Undibacterium sp. KW1: one gene and its partner. The protein of the gene in region 1 interacts with the protein of each later gene in a pairwise test. Links are inferred from orthologs where the notes say so. Each region holds a gene or a part of one and is shown in the gene's direction. Other genes may lie near its edges.

Region 1 (5,604 bases):
CGACAGCGTCGATAGCCTGATCAGCAGTGCCCGCGCTGCCGGGCAAAGGGTGTTTATTGTTGGCATAGGTTCCAGCCCGGCAGAAGTGCATCTGGAACGCCTGGCCAGGGCCAGTGGTGGCTCTTGTGAATATGTGGCGCCGGGCGAAGACGTGGCACCCGCCATCCTGCGCATGTTCATGAAGTTGCGTTCACCAGTCTGGCAGGATATCCGCATCGACACCGGCTTTGCCAGCCAGCCACTGTGGTCCACGGCTTTGCCTGCAAGTGTCTTCAAAGGTGAAACCCTGAATATGTTTTATCTCTTGCCAGAAAAACCTGAGGGTCAGATGAAGCTGTTTGGCCGCTTGTCGGGGCAGGCAGAAGAAGTCGAATTGGGCAGCCTTGCATTGACAGCGGACTTGCAGGCTGAAAGCAGTTTGTCACGCGTGGCTGCAGCGACTTATTTGTCCGGCATGCAAGGCATGACTGAGCAGGTATCTGTCGTGCAGGAGCTGGCGGTGCAATATCAATTGATCTCAGCAGAAACCAGCTTCCTGATCGTCGAGGAAAGAGCCGAAGATGAGAAACCACTGGATATGCCAGCCTTGATAGAAGTCGCTCACATGTTGCCAGCAGGCTGGGGTGGGCTGGGAGCTATCGCGGGCGGTGTTTGCTCCGCGCCGGTCATGGCTGCGCCCGCTGCCGCCGGTGGTGCGGCCTATTCCTTGTCCATGCTGGCAGCACCTGTGGCTGCTGCGCCGCCGGACCTGCGAAGCAGGCTGGCGACCTGGAAATTGTCGAAACGGGCCGCTCTGGACATGGCTGGTGAATCGGGCGAGCGCTACATGGACGCCAGTAATTTGCCATCGCCTGTCGCAAAATGGTTGGTACTTGATGCAGAGGCAATGCAAGCGTTTTTTGAATACGCCAGCGTTGTCGGGGCAGACAGGGTAATCCGCCGTGACATGCATTACCAGGGGCTGACACCGCTGGGCCTGACACTCTTGCTCAGATACTTCGATGAGCAATTGTGGCCAGACAGTTTTGCCGGGCTCAGGAAGATACTGCTGGGTGAAGCTGTCATTGAATGGCTGGAACTGGCAATCTGGGAAGACTGCAAAGACCAGCTCAGCCCACAGCAAGTCATTAAACTCTTCTTCAGCATCATGGCTGAACCAGAAATGCTGGAACGCCTGCTGCCATCGCAAGAGAAGAGGGCAGGGCTGCAGGTGAGCGGCAGGACAAGTGCGGATACTGCGCAATTGCTCAGTGTGTCAGCAAACCCTGCTGCCAGTGTCAGGCTGGAAGCCCAGCTACGCAAAACAGTGCGGGAGCTTGATGCTGTAACCTGGTCAGAGTCTATCTTTTTGATGAATATGGAAGGGTAGGCAAGCTGTATCAGTCTGAGTCAGGGGCGGGCAGGGACATTTTGCAAGGCATGGTGTCCTGCTTTCGCATCAAACGACTCTCCCCGTATATGTGGTCGAGATAAATAGACTCAGCAGGCCCGGTTTATCCATTTTTAATGTCAAACGCATAATAGAGTTTCGGTGAAGGGAGCCTGATGACGGTTCGCCATCTATCCCGCATCACTTACTTATGCAGCATAAATCTCCCAGCTAGGCTAATATCCCTGCCTTGAGCCGTGATTTTGGATTTATGTGAGTGGGTATTTATGAATAAGAAGTTTATTGGCCTGGCAGTCGCGCTGGGTTTGCTGTTTGCGGGTTTGGGTATCTACGCGGGCAACCGCCAGACCACGCCCAAGCCACCTGCCGACAAGTCGGTCGCGCAATTGATGGCGCAGCAGTTCAAGGATAGCGAAGGTAAACCGCAATCGATGGCGGAGTGGCAGGGTAAGTTCCTGGTCGTGAATTTTTGGGCAACCTGGTGCGCACCTTGCGTGCAGGAAATGCCTGAGTTATCAACCATGCAAGATGGATACAAGGGCAAGTCCATACAGATTTTGGGCTTGGGCATAGATAGCCCGACAAATATTGCTGATTTTGCAAAAAAATATAAAATCAGCTATCCCTTGTTTTCTGCGGGCATGGAAGGTTCTGAGCTGTCGCGTCAATTAGGTAATACTGGTGGCGGCTTGCCGTTTACCGTGTTGATTAATGCCGAAGGCAAGGTCGTGAAATCCTATCTTGGCCGCCTGAAGATGGATGAATTGCATACCGATATTGCCAAATATTCTTTGGAAAAATAGAAGACGCGTCGTTTTTCCTTGCCAATCTGCGTCGATTAGCGGCAAAATGCGGCCATCTTCGTCAAATTGAATGTGACTATGGCGCGCAAACTCTTGCTGCTGAATGGCCCCAATCTGAATCTGCTCGGCACGCGCGAGCCTGCCACCTATGGGGCCACTACCCTGGCTGAGATAGAGGCTGCAGCGCAGGAACAGGCAAAAACAGCTGGCGCAGAGTTGTCATTTTTTCAAAGTAATCACGAAGGCGCATTAATTGACCGCATCCATGCTGCCCGCAATGAGCAAGTCGATGCTATTATCATCAACCCGGGCGGCCTGACGCATACCAGCGTTGCCCTGAGGGATGCGCTGGCAGGTGTGGCGATCCCGTTTATAGAAGTACATATATCGAATGTACATCAAAGAGAATCCTTCAGACATCATTCATACTTGTCTGCAATTGCCAAAGGCGTCATCTGCGGCCTCGGTACTGAAGGTTATCGCCTGGCGATTGACTTTTCCCTGAAAAATATTTAAATTCTCGCATCTTCGCGTAATTTGCTGATAATGTCAGCTTATTTCGTATATAATCCAAACTTCGGCGGCAATTGCAGAGCTGTTTTCCTGCTCAGTATTGTGCGTCCCAATTAATTCAGAACCACTTTTTTCAAGGGGATTCCACATGGATTTAAGAAAACTCAAGACCCTGATCGACCTCGTAGCAGAATCAGATATCGCTGAACTCGAAGTGACTGAAGGTGAAGGCAAGGTCCGCATCGTCAAATCTTCTGCGATGCCGCAAAACCAGGTAGTCATGATGCAGCAGCCGCAGCACCAGCAAATGATGCCAGCTGCCGCGCCAGCCGCCGCCGCTCCTGTCGCCGCCGCACCAGTGGTACCGGATGGTCATATCGTCAAATCCCCTATGGTTGGTACTTTCTACCGTTCTTCTGCTCCTGGCGCAGCGCCTTTTGCTGATATTGGCAAAAGCGTCAATGCTGGCGACACCCTCTGCATTATTGAAGCAATGAAATTGCTGAATGAAATCGAAAGCGATTTCACAGGCACGATCAAACAGATTCTGGTTGAAAATGGTCAGCCTGTTGAATACGGCCAGCCGCTGTTCGTGATTGGCTGATCCAGGCGCGCGTGTGCAAACTCAAGTCCTGTGCCCGTGTTGAGGGCAAAATGACCGGACCGTGTTTCCTGCTCACGCAATTGCAACCATTGCCACCGCAAAGTTAAATCATGTTTGAAAAAATTCTTATCGCCAATCGTGGTGAAATCGCGCTACGCATACAGCGCGCCTGCCGCGAGATGGGTATCAAAACCGTGGTCGTGCACTCTGAGGCTGACCGCGAAGCAAAATATGTGAAGCTGGCTGACGAATCTGTTTGCATAGGCCCGGCTCCGTCGAATTTAAGTTACCTGAGCATGCCAGCCATTATCAGCGCCGCTGAAGTGACAGATGCCCAGGCTATCCACCCTGGTTATGGTTTTTTGTCTGAAAACGCCGACTTTGCTGAACGTGTAGAGCAATCCGGTTTTGTTTTCATCGGCCCGCGTGCAGAATCCATACGCATGATGGGTGACAAAGTATCTGCCAAGCATGCCATGATCAAGGCTGGTGTGCCTTGTGTACCAGGCTCTGAAGGCGCATTGCCAGACGACCCTAAAGTCATCGTACAAACAGCCCGCAAGGTCGGCTACCCGGTCATCATCAAGGCCGCTGGCGGCGGTGGTGGACGTGGCATGCGTGTGGTGCATACTGAAGCAGCTTTGCTCAATGCAGTCACCATGACCAAGACAGAGGCTGGTGCAGCATTTGGTAATCCAGAAGTGTATATGGAAAAGTTTCTGGAAGACCCACGTCACGTGGAAATCCAGATCCTGGCTGACCAGCACGGCAATGCCATCTGGCTCGGTGAGCGAGATTGCTCCATGCAGCGCCGTCATCAAAAAGTTATCGAAGAGGCACCTGCACCTGGCATCCCGCGCAAGATCATAGAAAAAATCGGTGACCGCTGCGCTGCCGCCTGCCGCAAGATCGGTTATCGTGGCGCTGGTACTTTTGAATTCTTGTACGAAAACGGCGAATTCTATTTCATCGAAATGAATACCCGCGTTCAGGTTGAGCATCCAGTGACAGAAATGATTACTGGTGTTGATATCGTGCAAGAGCAAATCCGCATCGCCTTCAATGAAAAGCTGCGCTTCAAGCAAACCGATATCGCACTCAAGGGTCATGCCATTGAATGCCGTATCAATGCCGAAGACCCGTTCAAGTTCATCCCTTCGCCAGGTCGCATCACCTCCTGGCATACACCAGGTGGCCCTGGCATACGGGTGGATTCGCATGCCTACGCAGGTTATTTCGTGCCGCCGAATTATGATTCCATGATAGGCAAGGTCATCGCTTATGGCGAAACCCGCGAACAGGCTATCCGACGCATGCAGATCGCTTTGTCAGAGATGGTGGTGGAGGGCATACAAACCAACATCCCCCTGCACCGCGAGCTGATGATAGATGCGCGCTTTATTGAAGGTGGTACGAATATTCACTACCTTGAGCATAAGCTTGCAGATATGCCGGAGTTGTCGAAGAAAAGTAAGTAAGAGCTTAAGACCTTAAGACCTTTCAACACCGAGTCACGGAGTAAGGCTTTGGAGTGTAGGTTGGGCTACGGTTTACCAGCCCAACACTCGGCGCTGGAATGACGTATATGTTTGTTGAGGCCCAGTGTTGGGCTGATGAAACGTGGCCCAACCTACGAGAATAGGCGGGATGTAAAAAAATGCCGTCAAAAAGAAGCACAGAGAAAACACAAGTTTTTCCCTGTGCTTTTGGCTTTGTTATGGAGCCTCTGTGGTAAGCTTTTTGCTATTGAGATTTTTAACGCATGAAGTTAAACAAACACAGCATATTCATCTTTATATGCGTCGCGTCGATGAGTGATTTTTTCTCTGTGCATCTCGGTGCTGTCTCTGTGGTGAGCCTTTTGGTCTTGAAGTACTTTGAAGTTTCTGGAAGTAATAACGCTGTATATAGAACGTAAGAAAGTAGCAATATGGGCTGGATAGAAATAGTCATAGAAGTAGCGCGTGAGCAGGCTGAGGCTTTGTCGGACGCTTTGATGGATGCGGGTGCCTTGTCGGTGTCCGTGGAAGATGCCGATGAAGGTACGGATGCTGAACGCCCGCTGTTTGGTGAGCCAGGCATGGAACCTGACGAAGCTGCCTGGGATCGCAGCCGAGTGGTTGCCCTGGCCGATATCGATGCCGATCACGCCGAACTGGTGGCTGAAGCTGCCGCTGCGGTTGGCCTGACAGCCGTGCCAGCCTATATCACCCGCAATGTCGAAGAGCAAGACTGGGTGCGCCTGACGCAATCGCAGTTTGCCCCTATCCATATCGGCAAGAATATCTGGGTCG
Region 2 (5,762 bases), 1.1 Mb from region 1 along the record:
GAGGTGTGAAAAATGACTGCAAACACTTGGAGCACGATGCTGGCTGCAGTTGCCACTATCCCCAGTCCAGGCAGTATGCGTGTCAGTGACGGTAACAACATTCCCAATCCGCCTGCCAGGTCAATCAGGCCGATGATGCGTACAAAGCTCTCAGAATATTGACCAGTCCAGGGCATCATCTGGCTAAGTGCGGCTATAGGGGTGGTGAGTTTTGTCAGCCCTGCACCACAAAACACAAATGCGAGTAATACTTGTGCTATCCATAGACTAATTTTTAGTGCTTTGCTGGCCGCGATGGGCTTGTCGGTTTGGGTGAAAGAATTGGAAGTATTGGTCGTCATGTCTGGCTCCATTTTGAAAAAATGTTGATCCTGCTGGTGACGGAAACTAAGGCCTAGCTCCGATGTTGAGGATCATAATGTTTCCCAATTCGGAAATCGATGGTGGTAAAGTCATTGATTCATTTCCAAAATAGGCAACATTGATCACGAACATCGGATGGAGGTACCGCATGGATGAACTTGAACTCAATGGCATCAGGGTTTTTCGCGAAATCATCGAGTCGGGCAGTTTTACCGCTGCCGCTGACAGGTTGGGCATGGCTGCACCCATGGTCAGCAAGCATGTTGCGAGGCTGGAGCGCAAACTGGGTGCCCGACTATTGAATCGCAGCAGTCGCAGCATGAGCCTGACTGAAGCTGGCAAAACCTTTTATGAGCAAGGTCGGCAGGCGCTGGATATTCTGGATGCGGCTGTGGCCGCCGTGGCACATGACAGTGGCCCGCCGCGTGGTGAATTGAAAATCAGCGCCCCGGTCTGGTTCGCCACACCCAGATTCGCTAGTCTGCTGACGGAATTTCGTCAAACATACCCGGAAATACGACTCGACCTGTATCTCGATAATCACATGGTGGATTTGGTGGCTGATGGCTTTGACCTGGCGCTGCGCGCAACGGCAGAGCCATCGGCTAACCTGATTGCGAGACAGCTTTGTACCACACATTTTTATTTAGTCGCGACACCAGCGTATCTGCGCATGCTGAAGGCTGCCGCCGACCCGGCAGAATCATTGACAGTCGCAACAATTTTCCCCAACTATTTGCAACTGGAACGGCTGAAGCTCTCAATCATGGCTGGTTCCATCCCGCTGAAACTGGATGCAGTCATGAAATCCAGTGATACCACAATGAGCTACCATTGTGTGTTGGCTGGTATGGGGGCCGCTTTCCTCCCGGCCTGGCTGGTGGCCAGTGATCTGGAATCCGGACGCCTGCTTCAAGTTAACAACCACGAACCTGGGTTTGCCAGTCATTTGTTCGCTGTGTACACGAGTCGACGTCAGATGCCGCCCAAGTTACGCTGCTTTATTGATTTTCTTATCGAGAAATTAAGCGATCAGCAACCGGACGGATTTGCAATATTCAAATAAACCCTTTTGCAGGCCATATCCCTGAAAGAAATCTGTGAAATACTTGTCAACGACTTGCAACTTGCATCGTTGGTATACCTACAGGAATGGAACTCAAACCGGACTGTGGCTGAATAAAAATAGTTGTCCAATTCAATGTTTGTTCAATTTAAGAGGGAGTATTCGCATGATTAAGAAATTGATGTTTGCTATGCTGGCTTTGTTGGCTGCTACTGGTTTTGCATTCGCCGATGTCGATGTCAATAAAGGTGACCAGGCCGCACTCGATGGTATCAAGGGCATAGGCCCAGCCAAATCCAAGGCCATCATCGAAGAACGTACCAAGAACGGTGCCTTCAAGGATTGGGCAGATTTTGAAAGCCGTGTCAAAGGCATAGGCGAAAAAAGCTCCACTAAATTGTCTGAAGCAGGTTTGACTGTCAATGGCCAGGCTAAACCTGGTGCAGCAGCAAAACCAGCGGCCAGCGCAGCTCCTGCCAAAGGTGCAAAAGCAGATAAAGCTGCAGCGAAGGCAGAGAAAGCAGAAAAACCTGCGCCAGCAGCGTCTGCAACAGCAGCACCAGCGTCAACAGCGGCACCAAAAGCTTCTGCTGCGGCATCTGCAGCTTCCAAGGCCAGCGCAAAATAAGTCTGATTCTTCAGTTCTTTTGTTGAACTGACAGTTTCACAAAACCCCGGAAGTGATTCCGGGGTTTTTTATTAGCTTATTTAAATTCTGTATAAGCCTGATTGGTGCTTGCGAGTGGGTTGCAAAGGCTTGATTTGTCTATGAGAAGCTGATTTTTATCAGCCTTTGCGGGGTGTTTTTCAAACAAAGTGCTTGCTTATGCGGCAAGCGTCTTAAGGTAACTGCGTTTAGAATAAGACTTTGTCTTTTTAAGCTGTTGTTAAGCTGTTTATCATGACCTATCTGACCATCGAAGACACCATAGGCAATACACCGCTCGTTAGATTGCAGCGCATACCCGGTGATGAAAACCGGCGCCGCAACAATATCATCCTGGGCAAACTGGAAGGGAATAATCCCGCTGGTTCTGTCAAGGACAGGCCTGCCTTATCCATGATCAAGAGGGCAGAAGAACGTGGCCGCATCAAACCTGGTGATACTTTGATCGAGGCCACCAGCGGCAATACCGGCATTGCCCTTGCCATGGCTGCTGCCATGCGTGGTTACAAGATGATCTTGCTGATGCCAGAAAACCTGAGCATAGAGCGTCGCCAGAGCATGGCTGCTTACGGGGCGCAAATCATGCTGACTCCCAAGACCGGCGGCATGGAATATGCGCGTGACCTGGCAGAGCAAATGCAGGCAGAAGGGCAGGGTGTGATACTCGACCAGTTCGCCAATCCGGATAATCCGCTCGCGCACTACGAAGCCACAGGGCCAGAAATCTGGCGCGACACCAAGGGCCAGGTCACCCACTTTGTCAGCGCCATGGGAACTACCGGTACCATCATGGGGGTATCTGCTTATCTGAAGGAGCAGAATCCACAGATACGCATCGTCGGTGCACAGCCGGAAGAGGGTTCGCAGATACCAGGCATACGCAAATGGCCAGAGGCTTACATGCCCAAGATTTTTGATAAAGCCAGAGTTGATCAGGTGGAGTCAGTCACGCAGGCTGATGCTGAACAAATGGCCCGCAGGATGGCCGTGGAAGAGGGCATATTTTGTGGTATTTCTGCCGCAGGTGCTTGCGAAATCGCTTTGCGTATCGCCCAGACGGTAGAAAACGCCACAATAGTCTTCGTTGTTTGTGATCGTGGCGACCGGTATTTATCGACAGGTGTGTTTCCAGCCTGAGCAGTCGCATCATAGCGAGTGCCGCCCCGCACTCGTTGATTGAGCCAAAGATGTGGCTTGCTGATGTAATTGCAGGCATGACCGAGTGGATAGCGTGTATATCTTGCAGGTGCAGGTGCAAGTGACAGGACTAAGGCATACAGCTAAGTTATATAGCTACTCACATCGCTACTCATATAGCCAGATCATGAAGGGCACTGCTAGATGTGATGAACTGGCCAAGGCGAGCGGTTTGGCTGCTGCCATTCGTGCACGCATTGTCATGGCGCTCTGCCATGGAAATCTCCAGGCACTCAATTTATTGCACTTCTCCGGCAGCTTTACATCAAGCTGTCATAAATCCGGCGCACAATAAAAACAAGAAAAAAAATACCGAAATCACGCTTGTGGCGCATTTTCGGTATTTTTCAATGTAGCAGTTTTCCTGACAACCCGAAGGTCAAACAGGCCAGCAAGCACTGATCAAATTAAAGACTTATGCTGCGTCTTTTGGTTTGAATTGCTTGTCGCTGATACGGAATTTCGCACGACGGTCGCCCATCAATTCGCGCAATTCTTTGATGCTGACATCGCTGATTTCATGCATGCGGATCAGCAGTGATGCGCCGACCGGCAGGCGACGATGCCTGATTTTACTGATTACTGGTGGTGCCACTTCCAATGCTCTGGAGAGTGCTGCATCATTTTTCAAATGCAATTGCTTGATCAGAGTATCCAACAGATTGTTAGGATCATAGTCGATTTCATCGGATTCAAGCTGGGTCAAATTTGCCATAATTACCTCGCTGTGTAGTTTATTGACGCTTAATTAGTTGCCTCAATAAAAAATTAATCAAACGGTAATATTGTATCTTTAAAATATAATTTGCTTGTCAGAAAAATAGCAAACCATTGTTAAATCTCTTGACACTTTGCTTAGTTAAGAAGTAAATGTGTCAACTAGATAACAACACTTTAGTTTAGAAAATACTGAATGGCAATGTTTATTCCAGTAATTAGTTACTAGAATAACATAAATTAACAATTTTATTTGGTTTATTAAAATCTGTTAAATTGCGAGCTTCTTCTTCCATCACTCTGTGATGCGGCGTTAAACACATTAAGTGAGAATTATTTTTGTCTGGCCAAGGCAATGACGCGACCCAGATCATAGACTGACATTGCATAAAAATAACTGCGGTTATACAAGGTAATCGCGTAAAAATTTTCTGTTGCAAACCAGTACTCTGTTGCGTCATTGCCATTTTGCAGATCGACAAGCCCATAGGGGATATTTGTTGGTGCATCGCTACTGGCTGTTGTCGCGATGGCTTTTAAGTCCTGCAACTGATAGCTGGCCTGCAAACCTTTGCCCAAGACCGTGCTGAGTTGCTCACTTTTTTCGCTCACGACCAGGGTAGCGGGAAATGCCACGGGCAGATTGCGCTTCCAGCCATGTACTGCCAGATAATGGGCGACACTGCCTATCGCATCCACCGGTGAATCTGTCAGGTTGATTTTGCCGTCACCATCAAAATCCACTGCATATTTCCTGATGCTGCCAGGCATGAATTGAGGCCAGCCTATCGCGCCTGCGTAAGAGCCTTTAAACACAAAAGGATCAAGCGAGGCTTCCCTGGACATCAGCAACATGTTTTCCAGCTCCCCCCGGAAGAATTGCATGCGTGCATCGCGCGTTGGCGTGTCGGGATAATCAAAGGCCAGCGTAGTCAGCACATCCATGACGCGAAAGCCGCCAGTCTGCTTGCCAAAGATGGTTTCTACACCAATCAGGCCAACGATAATTTCTGGTGGCACGCCATATTCCTGCTCGGCTTTGGCGAGGGCATCGGCATATTTATCCCAAAAAGCGACGCCGGCTTCAATACGGTAAGGCTCGACAAAGCGGGCGCGGTAGGCTTTCCAGTTCTTGGGTTTACCTGCCGGAGCAGGGCGCATCAGTTGCCTGGCGGTTTCTATGTATCTGGCTTGCTTGAAGATGGCTTTCAATTCTGCTTCGGTATAGCCATGCTTGCTGACCATTTCCGAGATGAAGCTGGATACTTCCTTCCATTGCTCAAAATGGCTTTCATCTTTTTTTGCCTTGGCAGCCGGGGCAGAACTGGCTGCTGCCGTGCTGCTTACAGGCTTTTTCACATGTTTTTTTTCTGTTGCATGTGCTTCGCCCGAGGTGAGCAGGGCGACTGCGATAATGAGTGAGTAGATGCTATTTAGCAGGATGCCTGGCTGGCGTGATGCGTGGGATGTCAGAGAGATCAAAATACGTCTATTAATAATTAGCGGCATGCTGCCAGCAAGGTTTTCAAACGCCGGATCAGTGTACTTTCCGGACCTGGGTCTTTGCCGTAGCGGGCACTTGCGTACAGTGTCAGAAAACGCTCGGCATTTTCAAATTCAGCTGCGGGCAGGCTGTTGCGCAATCTTTCCAGATAGGTTTTTGGTCCTTCGTGCAAAGCGCGTGCTGCGGTCTTTTTTTCCATCTTGCGACAGAAAGAAAAGTATACCTTATCAAGCGCTGTGATACGTGGC

Evidence for each region. The genes of interacting proteins can lie anywhere in the genome.
Region 2: the proteins of accC (region 1) and cysM interact in binary tests that used the Escherichia coli proteins (3 or more experiments, as listed by UniProt). The link is inferred for Undibacterium sp. KW1 from one-to-one orthologs.

Annotation. Positions count from the first base shown.
Region 1 is NZ_AP018439.1:5,053,083-5,058,686, reverse strand. What follows is about bases 2,768-5,604. They hold accC (acetyl-CoA carboxylase biotin carboxylase subunit), read left to right. Parts: upstream 2,768-3,420; coding sequence 3,421-4,788; downstream 4,789-5,604. Other genes in these bases: prmA (50S ribosomal protein L11 methyltransferase), read left to right, coding at 5,241-5,604; accB (acetyl-CoA carboxylase biotin carboxyl carrier protein), read left to right, coding at 2,855-3,310. Outside these bases: UNDKW_RS22745 (VIT and VWA domain-containing protein), read left to right, coding at 1-1,369; UNDKW_RS22740 (TlpA disulfide reductase family protein), read left to right, coding at 1,657-2,193; aroQ (type II 3-dehydroquinate dehydratase), read left to right, coding at 2,272-2,709. UniProt on the Escherichia coli protein: This protein is a component of the acetyl coenzyme A carboxylase complex; first, biotin carboxylase catalyzes the carboxylation of the carrier protein and then the transcarboxylase transfers the carboxyl group to form malonyl-CoA.
Region 2 is NZ_AP018439.1:3,903,140-3,908,901, reverse strand. The notes cover bases 1,287-4,281. They hold cysM (cysteine synthase CysM), read left to right. Parts: upstream 1,287-2,330; coding sequence 2,331-3,233; downstream 3,234-4,281. Other genes in these bases: UNDKW_RS17480 (hypothetical protein), read right to left, coding at 3,709-4,008; UNDKW_RS17485 (hypothetical protein), read left to right, coding at 3,421-3,588; UNDKW_RS17495 (helix-hairpin-helix domain-containing protein), read left to right, coding at 1,596-2,057; UNDKW_RS17500 (LysR family transcriptional regulator), read left to right, coding at 1,287-1,429. In the rest of the region: UNDKW_RS17505 (DoxX family protein), read right to left, coding at 1-341; more of UNDKW_RS17500, read left to right, coding at 512-1,286; mltB (lytic murein transglycosylase B), read right to left, coding at 4,344-5,489; UNDKW_RS17470 (DUF3488 and transglutaminase-like domain-containing protein), read right to left, coding at 5,510-5,762. UniProt on the Escherichia coli protein: Two cysteine synthase enzymes are found. Both catalyze the same reaction. Cysteine synthase B can also use thiosulfate in place of sulfide to give cysteine thiosulfonate as a product.